Regions from separate parts of the Brachybacterium zhongshanense genome, predicted to be linked through region 1. Evidence: predicted binding sites of a transcription regulator. Region 1 holds the regulator's gene; the other holds the start of a gene.
The links. The regulator LexA, encoded in region 1, represses DNA repair genes until DNA is damaged. The targets are predictions, from matches to a motif close to TCGAACANNTGTTCGA.
Positions count from the first base shown of each region.

Region 2: the regulator LexA is predicted to act here: its motif matches at 2,263-2,278, upstream of ACZ5AJ_RS02680 (HNH endonuclease signature motif containing protein).

Region 1 is NZ_AP043790.1:1,998,345-2,006,561, reverse strand. It holds gene dapF (diaminopimelate epimerase) at 1-691, shown strand, start outside; gene ACZ5AJ_RS08990 (class I SAM-dependent methyltransferase) at 731-1,345, opposite strand; gene hflX (GTPase HflX) at 1,500-3,077, shown strand; gene ACZ5AJ_RS08980 (ATP-dependent DNA helicase) at 3,270-5,246, shown strand; gene lexA (transcriptional repressor LexA) at 5,266-5,979, opposite strand; gene ACZ5AJ_RS08970 (LysM peptidoglycan-binding domain-containing protein) at 6,149-6,661, shown strand; gene nrdR (transcriptional regulator NrdR) at 6,698-7,162, shown strand; gene ACZ5AJ_RS08960 (HelD family protein) at 7,505-8,217, opposite strand, start outside.
Region 2 is NZ_AP043790.1:584,239-592,455, reverse strand. It holds gene ACZ5AJ_RS02700 (helix-turn-helix domain-containing protein) at 1-115, shown strand, start outside; gene ACZ5AJ_RS02695 (VOC family protein) at 231-1,025, shown strand; gene ACZ5AJ_RS02690 (helix-turn-helix transcriptional regulator) at 1,026-1,757, opposite strand; gene ACZ5AJ_RS02685 (DUF2249 domain-containing protein) at 1,852-2,166, shown strand; gene ACZ5AJ_RS02680 (HNH endonuclease signature motif containing protein) at 2,399-4,111, shown strand; gene ACZ5AJ_RS02675 (VOC family protein) at 4,131-4,349, opposite strand; gene ACZ5AJ_RS02670 (laminin G domain-containing metallophosphoesterase family protein) at 4,553-7,489, opposite strand; gene ACZ5AJ_RS02665 (MFS transporter) at 8,029-8,217, shown strand, end outside.

The DNA.
Region 1 (8,217 bases):
GACGGATGCCCCCGAATGGTTCATGGACTACCGCAACGGCGATGGCTCCCTCGCTGAGATGTGCGGCAACGGAGTGCGCGTGTTCGCTGCGCATCTGCGCCGCGCCGGCCACGTCCTCGATGACTCCTACCGGATATGGACCCGCGCCGGCGAGCGCACGATCGAGGTCCTCGCCGATCCCGAGCCGGGGTCGCACGGGGCCGACGGCGGAACCTGGAGCGTGAGGGTGGGCATGGGAGCCGCGCGCGTCGGCGCAGAGGAGCTCGCGGGCAGGGCTCGCAAGGTCGAGCTCGGGGGCGAGATGCTCGAGGGCACCGATGTGGACATGGGCAACCCTCACGTCGTCGCCTTCCTGCCCGAGGGACTCGAGCTCGCCTCCATCGACCTCGAGCACCGCCCCGTGCTGCACCCTGAGCCGTCGGCCGGCGCGAACATCGAGCTGGTGGTCCCGCGCGGGGAGAGGCATGTAGCGATGCGCGTGCACGAGCGCGGCGTGGGGGAGACGGAGTCGTGCGGGACCGGTGTCGCCGCGGTGGCCGTCGCTGCGGCCCTGCGCGCGCAGGACGTCTCTCGCCTGCCGTGGCGTGTGGACGTCCCCGGCGGCTCTCTCGAGGTCGGCTGGCGCCCGGACGGGGAGGTCACGCTGACCGGCCCGGCAGTACTCGTCGCCGACGGGACCCTGCTCGGCTGACGCGGATCGGACCCCCGTCGGAACCGCGCCGGCCCCGCCTCAGCGGCGGGGGCCGATCTCGATGATCCGGAAGCCCTTGGCGCTGGCGACCTTCCCCACCTCACGCGCCGGCAGCTGCTCGCCGAGCCAGCGCGCGAGGGGATCGGCTCCCAGATTCCTGCCGACGACCAGTGCCGCCGACCCGGACGGTGCCAGGCGCGCGCACCAGTGCAGCAGCAGCGCGTGGAGCGCCTCCTTGCCGATGCGGATCGGGGGGTTCGACCAGATCGTGTCGAACCGCAGACCGTCGGGGACGTCGTCGGGCGCGATCACACGGATGTTCGACAGGCCCAGGCGCTCGGCGTTCTCGGCGGTCAGGGCCCGCGCCCGCTCGCTGACGTCGACCGCCCAGACCTCGGCATCCGGATGCAGCAGAGCGGCGGTCAGGGCGATGGGCCCCCAGCCGCAGCCCAGATCGAGGATCCGGGCCTGCGCGGGCACCTCGCGGAGCTCGTCGAGCCGATCCAGAAGGACTGCGGTCGCCTTGTCGAGCCCCTTCCCGGAGAACACCGAGGCGCTCGTGACCAGGTCGCGCTCCGCGCCGGCGAGAGAGGCGCGCAGGGGGAAGCGGACGTCGTCGGAGTCCGGTGAGGGGGTGAAGTAGTGCTGATCCACGGCGCCAGGATACGGACCGGCCCGTTGCCCGCCGTCCAGTCCGCAGTCCTCTGCGGCCGGCGCGGATGCGCCCAGCGAGAAATCGCTCGACCGGTTCCGGGGGACGTGGGATTCTTGGGGCCTCACCATCCCCGACCCGAGGAGAGCCCCGCCCGTGCCCATCGCCTTCCATCCCGATCCTGAGCCCGACGCCGATGTCGAGGAGAGCAGCGCGGCGGAGGCCGGCACCGCAGGGGTCGAGGAGACCGTCGAGGCGGAGACGTCCTATGCGCAGGGGAGCACGGCCTCCCCTCGTCGGGATCGTCTCACCGACCGGATCCTGGCCCGCGGCGATGCCTCTGTGTCCGCCGTGACCTACTCCTCCGAGGCCGACGGCGAGCAGCTCGACCTCGCCGATCGCCATGCGCTCCGACGCGTGCGCGGGCTGTCCACCGAGCTCGAGGACATCACCGAGGTCGAGTACCGCCAGCTGCGTCTCGAGAAGGTCGTGCTCGCCGGCCTCTACACGTCAGGAGGCGCGGAGGAGGCGGAGAACAGTCTCCGCGAGCTCGCCGCGCTCGCCGAGACCGCCGGATCCGAAGTGCTCGACGGCATCCTCCAGCGACGGGCCCATCCGGACCCTGCGACGTTCCTGGGCCGGGGCAAGGCGGCTGAGCTCGGCGAGATCGTCGCCGAGGTGGGCGCCGACACGGTCATCGCCGACGGCGAGCTCGCCCCCAGCCAGCGTCGCGCCCTCGAGGACGTGGTGAAGGTCAAGGTCGTCGACCGCACCGCGCTGATCCTCGACATCTTCGCCCAGCACGCGAAGTCCCGTGAGGGCAAGGCGCAGGTGGAGCTCGCGCAGCTCGAGTACCTCCTCCCGCGTCTGCGCGGCTGGGGCGAGTCGATGTCCCGCCAGGCGGGTGGCCAGGTCGGCGGAGCGGGCGCCGGCATGGGATCCCGCGGCCCTGGCGAGACCAAGATCGAGCTGGATCGGCGCCGCATCCGCGATCGCATGGCCAAGCTCCGCCGGGAGATCAGAGCGATGGCGCCAGGGCGCGAGGCCCAGCGGGCCGACCGCCGGCGCAGCAAGGTGCCCTCGGTCGCGATCGCCGGGTACACCAACGCCGGGAAGTCCTCGCTGCTGAACCGCCTCACCGGTGCCGGCGTCCTGGTCGAGAACGCGCTGTTCGCGACCCTGGACCCGACGGTGCGGCGCTCCCGCACCCCCGACGGCCGCGAGTTCACCTACGCCGACACCGTGGGCTTCGTGCGGCACCTCCCCACGCAGCTGGTGGAGGCGTTCCGCTCGACGCTCGAGGAGGTGGGCGACTCCGACCTGCTCCTGCACGTGGTCGACGCGTCCCATCCCGACCCCGAGGGCCAGATCCGGGCGGTCCGCACAGTGCTCGGGGAGCTCGAGGGCTTCGACGTCCCCGAGATCGTCGTCCTGAACAAGGCCGACCTCGCATCGCCCGAGACCATCGCGCGCATCCGCAGCCAGGTGGAGCACTCCGCCGTGGTCTCGGCCCGCACGGGCATGGGCATCGAGGAGCTGCGGGACCTGATCGCCGAGCGGCTGCCCCGCCCGGCTGTCGAGATCGACCTGGTGGTGCCCTACTCGCGCGGGGATCTGGTCTCGCGCGTGCACTCCAACGGCGAGGTCATCGCCGAGGAGCACCTGGCGGAGGGCACGCACCTGCATGCACGGGTCGACGAGGCGCTCGCCGCGGAGCTGCGGGCGGCGGCCTGACGTCGCCTTCCGGACACGGCCCTCCGGTCGCTCGCCGGACACGGCCCTCCGGCCGCTCCGGCCCGGTCGGGTGCGACGGATCTGACGGATCCGACGGCGCGGCGGGAGCGGCCGGTCGGCCCGTGCGGCTACCCTTGATCGGTGACTTCCGCCCCCGCCCCCGCAGCCTCGACCGCGGAGCTCGACGCCCTCATGGAGGCGGCCGTCACCGCGGTCGGCGGAAGCCCTCGCGAGGGTCAGCAGGCCATGGCCCGGGCCGTCGGGACCGCCATGGAGGGCGGTCGGCATCTGCTGGTGCAGGCCGGTACCGGGACGGGCAAGTCTCTGGCCTATCTGGTGCCCGCTCTGCGTCACGCGGTGCTGAGCGGTCGGCCCGTCGTCGTGTCCACCGCCACCATCGCCCTGCAGACGCAGATCGTGCGCAAGGACCTCCCACGGCTGGTGGAGGCGCTCGCCGAGCATCTCCCGCGCACCCCCACCTTCGCCCTGCTGAAGGGGCGGGCCAACTATCTGTGCCGGCACAAGCTCGACGGCGGCTACCCGCTGGACCTCGATGCCGGGGCGCTCTTCGCCGAGGTGCCGGTCGACGTCTCCCGCGGCGGCGGCACGGAGAAGCTCGGCGACCAGGTGCGGCGCCTGCGCTCCTGGGCTGAGGAGACGGAGACCGGGGATCGTGACAGTCTCCAGGACGCCGTCTCGGATCGGGCCTGGCGCCAGGTCTCGGTCACCGGCACGCAGTGCCTGGGCAGCACCTGTCCGATGGTCGAGGACTGCTTCGCCGAGCGCAGTCGCGAGCTCGCGCGGGAGGTCGACCTCATCGTCACCAATCACGCGCTGCTGGCGATCGATGCCTTCGACGGCCACGGCATCATCCCCGAGCATGACGTGGTGGTCTTCGACGAGGCGCATGATCTGGTCCCCCGCGTGACCGGCGCGGTCACCGAGGTCCTCACTCCCGGCATGGTCCGGGGCGCAGTGCGTGACCTCCGCAGCCTCGGCGTCGCCGCGACCGCGCTCGACGATGCGGGCGAGGAGCTCAGGGAGTCCCTCGAGCAGATGCCGGACGGCAGGGTCATCGGCGATCTGCCGCAGAGGCTCGGCGATGCCGTCGGCCAGCTGAGGGTGCAGGCCCGCACAGCCCATTCGGACGCCAAGGAGGCGGGGGAGGGCGGTTCCGTGGCGACCGCGGGCGCACGCAAGGCGGTGCGCGCCTCCCTCCAGGAGATCATCGACGTGTGCGAGCGGCTCTCGGCGCCCGACGAGGACGACGTCGTCTCCGTCTCACGGTCCGCGGCGACCGGTCGCTCGAGCCTCCAGGTGGCGCCCATGAGCGTTGCGGGGGCCATGCGCGGGGCGATCCTCGAGGATCGGACGGCCGTGCTGACCTCGGCGACGCTCGCTCTCGGCGGGCGCTTCGAACCGCCGGCGGGCGAGGTCGGCCTGGCTCGTGCGGGTCGCACGGGAGTGGACGAGGTCCCCGCGATGGAGGATCGCGGAGCGTGGGCAGGGCTCGACGTCGGAAGCCCCTTCGACTACCCGCGTCAGGGGATCCTGTATGTCGCCCGGCACCTGCCCGCCCCTGGGCGAGAGGGGACCGCGCTCGCGATGCTCGACCATCTCACCGAGCTGATCGAGGCGTCGCACGGCGGGGCGCTGTGCCTGTTCTCCTCGCGTCGCGGTGCTGAGCTCGCGGCCGAGCACGTCAGAGGGAGGCTCCCGCTGCCTATCGGCGTCCAGGGCGAGGACTCGATGGCGAACCTGGTCCGTGACTTCCGCGAGGGTGAGGACTCGAGCCTGTTCGGGACGCTGACGCTGTGGCAGGGCGTGGACGTCCCGGGGCCCGCCTGTCGGCTGGTCACCATCGACCGGATCCCGTTCCCGCGCCCCGACGATCCCCTGACCTCTGCCCGTCAGGAGCGCATCTCGCAGCGCGGGGGCAACGGCTTCATGTCGGTCTCCGCACAGCATGCTGCGCTGCTGCTCGCACAGGGAGCCGGACGCCTGATCCGCTCTCAGGAGGACCGCGGCATGGTCGCGGTGCTGGATGCGAGGCTGGCGAATGCCCGGTACGGGGGCTATCTGCGTGCAGCGATGCCGCCTCTGTGGCCGACGACGGATCCTGACGTCGCGCTCGGAGCGCTGCGTCGCCTCAGCGGCACCGGCGCCTGAGCGCGGCGGGCCTCGCGGGTCAGACGGAGCGGAGCACCGCGACGACCTTCCCGAGGATCTCCGCATGGTCGCCCAGGATCGGGGCGAAGGCGGGATTGTGCGGCATCAGCCAGACATGACCGTCGCGCTGGACGAATGTCTTCACGGTGGCTTCGCCGTCGATCATCGCCGCGACGATCTCCCCCTTCTCCGCTGTCTGCTGACTGCGCACCACCACCCAGTCGCCGTCGCAGATCGCGGCATCGATCATCGACTCCCCGACGACCTGGAGGAGGAACAGATCACCGTCGCCGACCAGCCGGGACGGGAGCGTGAAGACGTCCTCGACGTGCTCCTCCGCGGTGATGGGGACGCCGGCGGCGATGCGACCGACGAGCGGCACCGCGACAGACGGTCCGCCCGCGGTCGCCTCGGCGGGCTCCGGAGCGGCCGACGGCGCGTCGTCCTCGTCGGGGAGGACGACCTCCATCGCGCGCGGACGCTTGGGGTCGCGGCGCAGGAACCCCTTGCGCTCGAGTGCCTGGAGCTGATGGGAGACGGAGGACGAGGAGGTCAGGCCGACGGCGTCGCCGATCTCTCTCATGGAGGGCGGGTATCCGCGTCCGGCTATCGAGTCCTGGATGGTCTCGAGCACGAGGCGCTGGCGCGCGGTGAGCGAGGGGGACGCTGATCCTTCCGCGTCGCCGACGACCTTGAGTCTCGGCTCCTGGCGGCGTCGGGTGCTCGGGGTCATCGTGAGGGCCTCCTGGCTTCGTCTGTCGGACCCCCGCGATTCCGTGGTCCGTGCTCCCAGGGTAAGCGGGGGCACACGATTCGCCAAACATGTGTTCGAGATAGGTCTTGCGCGTCGCCAATGCCTGACCTACTCTCGCACAGAGGTTCGATCGAACAGGAGTTCGGATATGCAGACGCACATGACCGTCCCCGCGACGTCCGGGATCGCTGCGCAGCAGGCGCGGATCATCTCCCTCCCTGTCCGGGGCGAGGCGACGGCGGCTGCGGCGGGCGCCCCTTCCGCGGGGCGCTCCGCAGCGCGCGGCCCTGTGGCGACCGGCTCCCCGGAGTCGGGTCGCGATGCCGCCGCGGCTCCTTCGAGCGTCCGGCTGGAGATCACGCGGCGCGGCCGCACTGTACTCGCCGCCCTCGCCTTCCTGCTGGGCCTCCTCGTGGCGAGCGTGCTGATCCTGGCCTTCGACGTGCCCAGCGCCCTGGCCGGCCAGGAGGAGGCTGAGGGGGAGGTCGTCACGGTCGCTGCGGGCGACACCCTGTGGGGCTACGCGGAGCGCTTCGCGCCCGAGGGGGTCAGCGAGCAGGAGTACATCGCGCAGCTGCGCACGCTGAACCATCTGCCCACCGGCAGGGTGACCGCGGGCCAGCAGATCGTGCTTCCTGCATCGGGGGCTCTCGAGGACTGATGGCCCTGCCGCCGGAGGGCCCGGTAGTCTAGGGGGATGCACTGTCCCTTCTGCCGTCACCCCGACTCGCGGGTCGTGGACTCCCGGACGTCCGATGACGGATCGACGATCCGACGCCGTCGGCAGTGCCCGAACTGCTCCCGCCGGTTCTCGACCACCGAGACCGCGTCCCTGTCGGTCATCAAGCGGTCCGGTGTGAGCGAGCCGTTCAGCCGCGGCAAGGTGATCTCCGGGGTGCGCAAGGCGTGCCAAGGGCGGCCGGTGAGCGATGATCAGCTGGCCGTGCTTGCGCAGCGGGTCGAGGAGGACATCCGGGCGAGCGGGCAGGCCGAGATCGAGGCCCATGGGGTGGGGCTGGCGATCCTGCAGCCGCTCAAGGAGCTCGATCTGGTCGCATACCTGCGCTTCGCGAGCGTCTATCAGTCCTTCGACTCGCTCGAGGACTTCGAGTCCGCCATCGCACGACTTCGCGAGGAGACCGCCGCGCCGGCTGAGAGGTGAGGGCCGACGAGCCGAGCTCGTCCGTGCGCAAGGGGTCGGCGGCCTCCGCTGCTGTCGGTCCCATGGTGGCATCTGCGCAGGTCACCCTACGTGGAGGTGTGGAATCCGCGCCGAATGTGATGCAGTTCTCAGCTTGATCGGAACAGTGGGTCCCCGGTGTGCGGACTGTGCGTAAGATATCCGTCGTGCGCCGTCGAGGCGCACATCAGATCGGCGGTCGTGGAGGGGAAGCCACGGCCGCCGATCGCTTCTCCGGAGGCTCCGTCGGCGGACCGCATTGCTCCAGTCCGAGCAGCATCCTCTCGGCGATGCCATGCCGTGCCCCGCTGCTCCGCTCCGAGCTCAGATGCTGCTGTCGCCGACGATGCCCGCGGGCAGCGGCCGTGCGTGCACGAGTCCGAGGTGCGCAGTGGGACGGGTCATGGCCACGTAGAGGTCGCCCGCGCCGTGCTCGTCCACCAGCTCGGCGGGCTCCACCACGACCACGGCATCGAATTCCAGGCCCTTCGCGTCCTTCGCTGTCATCACCGAGATCTCGTCGTCCACGCCAGAGGAGCCCGATCCCACCGCGGAGACGCCGGTGCTCGCATGCAGAGCGCGCACCTGCTCGGGAATCCGATGCTCGGCGATGATGACGGCAATCCGGCCGATCCCTTCCGCGTGCAGCATCGACACCTGCTGGGCGGCGGTGCTCTCCAGCGCATCGGCTGCGGACCGTTCGATGGCGGCGCCTCGCTCGCCCTCGCGCACGGACGTCACCGTGGTCACGGGGAGGTCATGCGCATGGGCCATACCCAGGGCGTGCTTCATGATCGTCGCCGGCGTCCGGTAGTTGACCGTCAGGCGCTCGACCTGGAGGCGGTCCTGGATGTAGGGGGCGAGGGCTGACTGCCAGGAGCTGGTGCCGCCGGCCGACGAGGTCTGGGCGACGTCGCCGACGACGGTGAACGACTTGGTGGGGCAGCGGCGCATCAGAGCGCGCCAGCTCATCGGTGAATGCTCCTGAGCCTCGTCGACGACGACGTGGCCGTACGTCCACGAGCGCTCCGATGAAG
Region 2 (8,217 bases), 1.4 Mb from region 1:
AGCACCGCTCGCGGAGTCGGAGCAGATCGTCCTCCGCTTCGCCCCGCAGCCGCCCGAACGCAGCATGCCGATGCTCTCGGCGCTGCCGAGCCTCTGCCGCTCCGCAGGCGGCTGACGCGCAGAGTCCTGAGCAGGATCGGACAATCGCCGTCGGCCGCGGGCTCCTAGCGTGGAGGGACGACGAGGCCCGTCGGGCCGTCGGTCGCAGACCGCACATCGCTGGAGGAACCATGAGCCGCAGGACCGGAACCACGACCTGGATCGACCTCTCCGTCCAGGATCTCGATGCAGCGAAGACCTTCTACGCCGGCCTGTTCGGCTGGACCTTCGACGACATGGGCGAGCAGTTCGGCCACTACCACCTCATCCGCAACGAGGGCGCGCTCGTCGGCGGTGCCATGGGCGTCGCCGGCATGACCTGTCCGGACGGCGGACCGCTGCCCTCCACCTGGGGCGTCTTCCTCGCGGTCGACGACATCGATGCCCGGCTCGAGCGCGCGAAGGCCGCAGACGGCACCGTGCTGGTCGAGCCGATGGACGTCGGCGACGAGGGCCGCATGGCCGTCCTCCTCGACTCCACCGGCAAGGACATCGGGCTGTGGCAGCCCGGTGATCTCGAGGGCTTCGAGTTCACGGGCGCTCCGGGCTCCCCGGTGTGGTTCGAGCTCATGTCCCACCGCTTCGACGACGCCTCGACGTTCTACACGGACGTCGTCGACGCCCACCTGGTCCCCATGGGCGAGCCCATGGACGACGGGACCCGCTACTCCACGAACGGGGCCGGCGAGGACGCCAGCTGGGGGCTCTGCGATGCCACCGGATTCATGCCGGAGGATGCCACCGGATGGCGGATCTACCTGGGCATCGAGGCGACCGATGCCGCACTGTCGAGGCTCCGCGAGCTCGGTGGTTCCGTCCTCGACGGCCCGGTCGACTCCCCCTTCGGCCGCATCACCACCGTCGCCGACCCCGAGGGCGCGACCTTCCAGCTGTGCGCGATGAGCGAGGCCGTCCCGGAAGGCTGATCACACCGACGACCGCATGTGCAGCGAGCATCGGCCCGAGCCCGCGAAGGGCTGCAGGTCGACGCTCTCCCCGGGCTCGGATCCCAGATGCTCGAGGACTCCTTCGACCATGCCGCGATGGACGGCGCAGACCACCTGCGTCTGCCGCGAGGCGGCCTCGAGGAGCGGACATCTGCGCAGGGAGATCTCCTGCCCCCTGCCCTCCGGGTCGAACCCCTGCTCCGCCATGACGGCCAGGACGATGTCCCGCTGCGCACGGGCGTCCGGCCCAGCAGGGTCGTCCCGCGCCTCGCAGGCCGCCGAGTCCCGGGCGATCTCCTGACCCCAGCGGCGACCCGCTGCGCGGGCAGTCGCCGAAGGGTCGGGGGCGGCATGGGCGAGGGCGTCCGCCAGCACCCCGGCGAGCTCCGCGTACGGCGACGACGGGCCCTGCCGCACGGCCCTCCACAGCCAGGCCGGCCTCCCCCGGCCCTCAGCGCGGGCACGTCGACGAGTGACGTGGCCGTCCTCCAGCAGGTGCCCGAGATGCCCTCGCACGGTGTTCTCGTGCAGCCCGGTGGACCGCACCAGCGCGCTCAGGGACACCGGCGCCTGCTGCGCCTCGATCGTGCGCAGGACGAGCTCCCGTGACGACGAGTGCCGCCTCCCTGTCGACGCGGTACGTCGGCTCAGGCTCGACTGCGGGCTCTGCAGCGGGCTCTGCAGCGGGCTCTGCCGACGATCCTTTTCCACGGCGTCGACTGTAATATATTCATCGCGGCATCGTCGCTGTCGCCCCGGCTCAGCGACCGGTGAGCGCCGACCACAGCACCGACCAGGAGAAGCCATGGCAGACATCGAGATCCAGCGTTCGCGCGACGAGGCCGTCGACCAGAAGCTCTCGCAGGGCTGCGCCTGCGGCGAGCACGACGAGGACCTTCCCGAGCTCGACGTGCAGACCATTCCGCACGCGATCCGTCATGCGGCGATCTTCGGGGCGCTCGAGTCGCTGGCGCTCGAGGCCGGCCTGATCCTCTCTGCGACGCACGATCCGGTCCCGCTGCTCCTCCAGCTGCAGGCGAAGCACGGGGACTCCTTCTCGACCGAGTACCGCGAGCGCGGCCCGGAGCGGTGGCGCATCCTGGTCCGCCGCAAGCGCTGACATCAGTCACCCCTCCGCCGGCCCCTCCTCCCCCAGCTCCTCCCGCGGACCCCTGAGTCACGAAGAGATCACCGCTGTCCACACCCCTTCCATCCGTCGAACACATGTTCTAGGATCGATGCATATCCGCTGGTGGGGAACATATGGGGAAGCCAAGCGAAGGTAGCGGAGACTGCAATGGCGGCACCGTCGCGCGCTCTGCGCGGCGGTGGATCTCGGGAGGGGGACGGCCATGCTCACGACGTCGGACGGAGTCCCGACAGGTCCTGTCGCGCCTGTCTTCGGGCCCGGAGTCCTGGATCAGATCCAGGCGCGGGCGGAGGCGGCCGCGCGCATCCTCCGCGGACAGGAGGAGCGGGAGCAGGAGCAGCAGCAGACGGAGCCGGAGGCGGCATCCGGCGACCGTCCTCCTCGACGCACGGTCCGCGCACGCCGTCCCCTGGACCCCTCGGCCTTCGCCGAGGACGCCGGGGTGGATCCCGGCAGCTACGAGGCTCTGATCGCTCGGGACCTCTTCGCGACCCACCATGGGGAGGCTCTCTCCTACGCGGTCCGTCTGCGCCGCATGGCGCAGCTGTGGGACGAGACCGCCTCCGACGGCGAGGGCGATGTCAACGCGATCCTCCTGGCCGACGTCCGCCGGACCACCATCCCGCGGGCATCGCGCATGATGCGCGATGCCCATCGCGCCGTATGCCTCCTCCATCGGGTGCTCGAGCGCCTGGAGCACGGCCATCTGACGGTCGAGTGGTTCGAGCACCTGCTGCGTCGGGTCCGCGGCCTGGAGGACGACGAGATCGACATCGTCGACGAGTACGTCGCCGACTGGGACCTCGCCAACATCTCCTTCAAGCGCTTCATGCGCGAGCTGTCCATCCTCCTGGCCTGGTTCCGCAAGCGCAGCGAGACCTCCCCCTTCGAGAAGCGGGACGTCTCCGTCGAGATCGACCCGGACGACGACGGCACGGCCTGCCTCACGGTCACCGGCCCGATCCACGAGATCCTCAGCCTCTCGCGCCGGCTCGACCTGGCCGCACGCGCGGTGCAGCGCCAGCAGCGCCAGGCAGTCCTCGAGGGCGAGCAGATCCCCTTCGACATCGACGGCGACGTCGAGCGCACCGGCAGACGGATGCCGCTCTCGAAGATCCGCTACGCGATCCTCACCGGCACAGTCCTCGAGACGCCCGGCGTGGAGGTCGACGGCAGCCGCTTCCGCATGGAGGTGGTGGTGCCGATGATGAGCATGCTCGGCCTGTCCGACGCCCCCGGCGTGATCGACGGGACCATCCCGATCCCCGCCTCCCTCGCGCGGGACATCGCCGCTGACGAGCCCACCTGGTACCGCATCCTCACGGACCCCGTCACTGGAGAGTTCCTGCCGCTGCCCGCCGACCGGTACACGCCCACGAAGCAGATGGCCGAGTTCCTGCGGCTCCGGAACCCCCTGTGCGCGGTCCCCGGCTGCACTCGCAGCGTCGGCACCTTCGGCGAGATGGACCATATCGAGGAGTTCGATCATCGACATCCTGAGCAGGGCGGCCCCACCAGCATCGAGAACCTCCACCGGCTCTGCGGTCACCACCACCAGCTCAAGACGTTCGGCCTGATCGACGTGGAGCGCAATGCCGACGGCACATCCACCTGGACAGTCGACGACCACCGCATCTGCGACGTCGAAGACACCGTGGACCTGCTGACACCGGATCTCGCCGCTGACCTGCTCCGCTCCTGGGAGGATCTCATCGATCGGCGCTTCGACCGCGAGCTGCGAGCGGTCCGCCATGCCTACCCCGACGCCGAACCGTCCGAATGGCTGCGGCTGCTCGAGAAGCACTTCGACGATCCGCTCCCCGACCCACCGGAACCAGAACCAGAACCAGAACCGGACCTCGATCCGGTCACGACCGGCGCCCCGCCGTCGGCCGGCTCACCCCCGCCGTTCTGATCCCTGCGCCCCGCTCGGATCAGGAAGTCGGGATCTCGATGGTGCCATCCTCGCGCGCCGGCATCATGGGCGCGTAGGCGACCTCCCACAGGTGGCCGTCGGGATCGGCGAAGTATCCGGAGTACCCTCCCCAGTCCGCCCGGGTCGGTGCCTTCACCAGGCGCGCCCCGGCATGGAGCGCATCTCGCAGGGTGGCGTCCACCCCCGCCTCATCGGCGAAGTTCAGCGCGAGCGTCACTCCGCGGACTCGTCACCTCGCTGCTCCCAGCCCAGGCGGCGGTAGAACGCGGCCGACGCAGCGACGTCCGCGACACCGAGCGTGACGATCGAGAAATGGGCGGGGACCGGCATGACGCCTCCTGCGCACGAGGGACGCCGCCGTCGACGCCCGATGCCCCGACCCTACGGCCCCGGCCGACGATCGGCCAGGGGCCCGCAGCCTCACCCCTTCCCGGGGCTGGAGTCCCCGCCCTCGCCGGTCGTGAAGGTGCTGAACTGGATGACGCCGCCGCCCTCCCCCGTGCGGGTGACCGCGAACCAGCCGTAGGCGGCCCCCTGGTCCAGGTGCTTCCAGCGGATGCTCGCGGCCTCGCCGGAAGGGTGGTCGACCTCCCCGATCCGCCGATCGCTCGGGGTCAGGCCCAGCAGGGCATCCGTGCTGAAGGTCGTCGTGCGGGTCTCGAGCTGGATCGGCAGCCGGGTGTCGTCCTCGGTGCCGTCATAGCGTCCCTGGGTGTCGTACTCCGAGGCGCCGAAGTCGTCGAGGTACGGGGAGTACGTGTCCACCGCCATCTCGCCCGCGTCCAGATCGAACTGCAGCAGGCGGAAGTAGGCCGAGCCGAAGCGCAGACCGTCCTCCGGGTCGTAGCCGCCGGCCTCCGTCAGCCCCAGCTCCTCGGCGCTGATCTCGTAGAACTGGTAGTCGGCGAGCAGCTCGACGATGTTGTTGCCCTGGTCGCCGACATCCCTGCGGACGCTGATGCTCACACCGTGCTCGTGGCCGGACAGCACCAGGGCGACGTTCGGATGGCCGGTGATGACCTGCTCGAGGATCAGGGAGCCGTCGGCCGAGAAGGAGCCCCCGCGTCCGTCGGCCGCGTCAGAGGGCTTGTTGTAGGCGTGGGTGAGGACGATGGCGTTGCGGGTCGGGTAGCGGTCCAGGACGTCCGACGCCCAGGCGGCCTCCTCCTCGGTCACGTCGTAGCCGAGGCTCACGGCGATGAACTCGAGCCCGCCGGCGGTGAACAGCGTATAGCTGTTCTGGTTGTCGCCCTCCTGCCAGGGGTGGTACTCGGCGCCCGCCTCCTGCCAGGACTCCGAGGCCGCGAGCGCCTCGTAGCGGTCCGCGCCGAAGTACTCGTCGAACAGGCTGTCCGGGCCGACGTCGCCGCCGCCGAGGTTGTCATGGTTGCCGGGCAGCACCGCATGCGGGATGCCGGTGTCCTCCAGCAGCCTCTGGGTCTCGGAGGCGAACGCGAACTCCTCCTCGGCGACGGTGCGATCGGTCGCCCCCGTGTTCCAGGACTCGATGACATCGCCGGTGTGGGCGACGAACTCGACCTTGTACTCCTCCGCATGCTCGGCGAGCCACGAGTACGAGGACTCGTAGGCGGAGGCCCACTCGGCGCGCTCCTCCGCGGTCTCCTGCTGCGTGGCGCCCTCCGAGAGGTACTGGGTGTCGGTGATGTGCATGAGCGAGAAGTCATAGTCGTCGGGGTCCTCGAAGGAGTCCCGCACCTCGTTCTCGAGGTCGTCGGCGAAGGGATCGACACCCAGGACCAGCACCTCGATCTCGCCGTCGGAGTCGTGGGCCGCGGTCGCCGAGGCGCTCAGCTCGATGCTGCCGTCGGCCGAGCCGCGGGCGGAGTCGACGACCTCGAAGCGCCCCGTCGACGAGTCCAGCAGCAGCAGACGGATCTCGCGCGCCGGATCGGTCTCCCCGCTCCACAGCACCGTCTGCCCCTCCTCCGAGAAGGGGATCGAGGTCCGCAGCGCCGGGGACTGCGAGGTCGACCGCGCCTCCAGGGGCTCGCCGATCTCCCCGATCTCCTCAGGGTCCCGGATCTCGACGTCGGCGGAGACCGAGCCGTCGGCCGCGATCGCTGCCGGGTCGACGACGCCCTGCACGGTGCCGGTCCCGTGCGCGACATCAGCCTCCAGGAAGGTGGTGGTGAGGTCCCCACCGTCGGGATCGGTCGCGGCCGCGGTGAGGGTCGCCGTGCGGTCGCGGACCGACGTGCTCACGCCCTCTGCCGTCGGGATCGATGCCGTGGTGAACGTCGACGAGCCGGAGACGTCGGTGCCGAAGGCGTCGACCCCGCTCCAGCTCAGGGTGTGCTCCCCCGCCCCGAGGCCCGGGCCGACGGCGTCGCCGAGCTCGACGGGCTCGACGGGCTCGCCATCGACCGCGAGCTCGAGCGGCCCCGCCAGGAGCTGCGCGTTCTCGACGTCGACGGCGAGGGGAGTCGCCGTGGTGAGCGTCGTGTCCGCGGCGGGGCTGACCGGCTGCACGGCCACCTCGGCGTCCGTGCGATCGGAGAGCGCGGAGACGTAGCGGGCGGTGATCTGCTCGTCGCTGAGCGCGGTCGAATGGATCGCGGCCTCGGAGACGGAGGCGGTGCCGTGGAACTGCGGGTTCCCGCTGCCATCGGTGTCGGCGCCGAGGAAGAACTGGCGGGCGGGCTCCTTCGGCGGCTGGATGCTGCCGGCGGTCGTCGGCTCCTCGGCGACCTTCTCACCGTTCAGGTACAGGCGGACCGTGTCGCCGTCCCACACTCCGGTGACGTGATACCAGACGCCCTCGCGGACCTCGGCGCCGGCGCCGTAGTAGGTGCCGTCGACGTTGACCATCATCTTCAGCGTCGAGCCGTAGACCGTCAGGGAGTACCCGCCGGCCTCCTTGGCGCCGCAGAAGTTGCCGGTGTCCTCTCCGGTGCTGTCGGTGAGGCCTCCGTCGAAGCGGACGGTGCACTCGATCGTCACAGCCTTCTCGGTCCTCTCGAAGCCGTCGGCGAAGTCGTAGCGGATCGCGTTGGTGCCGTCGAAGGAGACGACGTCGCGGCCGAGGGCCTCATCCTCGGCGATCGTCGGCTCCGCGCCGAAGACGGTCGCGGCGCGGCCCTGCGCCGTCTCCGCGGTGGAGCTCGCCTCGACGTCCACGGAGAGGACATCGGGCGTCGGAGCCTCCACGTCCGGGGTCGGCAGAGGGGTCCGGGAGGTCGGCGCGCTCGGGACGACGACAGGGGCCGACGGCGCGGCGATCGTCAGCGGCGCCGCCGCGGTGAGCATCGGGGCGGCGCCGACGGCGAGGGCTGCCGCAAGGGCGAAGGGGGTGCGAGGAAGAGCGGGAGCGGGACGGCGGGGGAACCGGACAGGCACGGGGATGTCTCCAGCGTCGGGGGCGATGGCCGCCGCCGACGCTAGGAACGCCGGGGGACGAGCCCGTGCCGTGCAGACGTCGATCCGGGGGCCCGATGGTGACATCCCGGTGACCGGCGTCACGCTATGCCCGAATCGTCGACGCAGGTCAGCGCGATGTCGCCCTCCCGTCGCCATCGACCTGGCATCTCGAGCGCTCCGACGCCCGCTCCCGGCGGCCTCCGTGGCAACAGGCGGCCACCGCCGTGCCGAGACGGCGCAACACACGGCAACCAGCGCAACGGATGCGACACCGGACCTTCGACGTCGACCGAGGTCACAGCGCTATCTTCAGTGACCGGCAGGCTCGCCGGCACGGCAACACCCGGTGCAACAATCGGCAAACCGGCGGGGCCCGCGACAAACCGGACGCAGACTCCATGCACCTGGTCCGCACGGATCGCCGCCGACCGGGTCGCAGGCACCGCCCCCGGACACCTCCGCCCCAGGACCCGGAGCCCCGTGTGCCCGAACTCAACGATGAGACAGGAGTGCGCACCATGAGCACCGCCGCAGCACCGGCCCCCACCACCGGGACCCGGACCCCGCGCCCGTTCGGGCTCCGCGACAAGATCGGGTACATGTTCGGGGACTTCGGGAACGACTTCACGTTCATCCTGCAGTCCGCGTTCTTCCTGATCTTCTACACCAACGTGATGGGCATCAGCCCCGCCCACGTCGGCACGCTG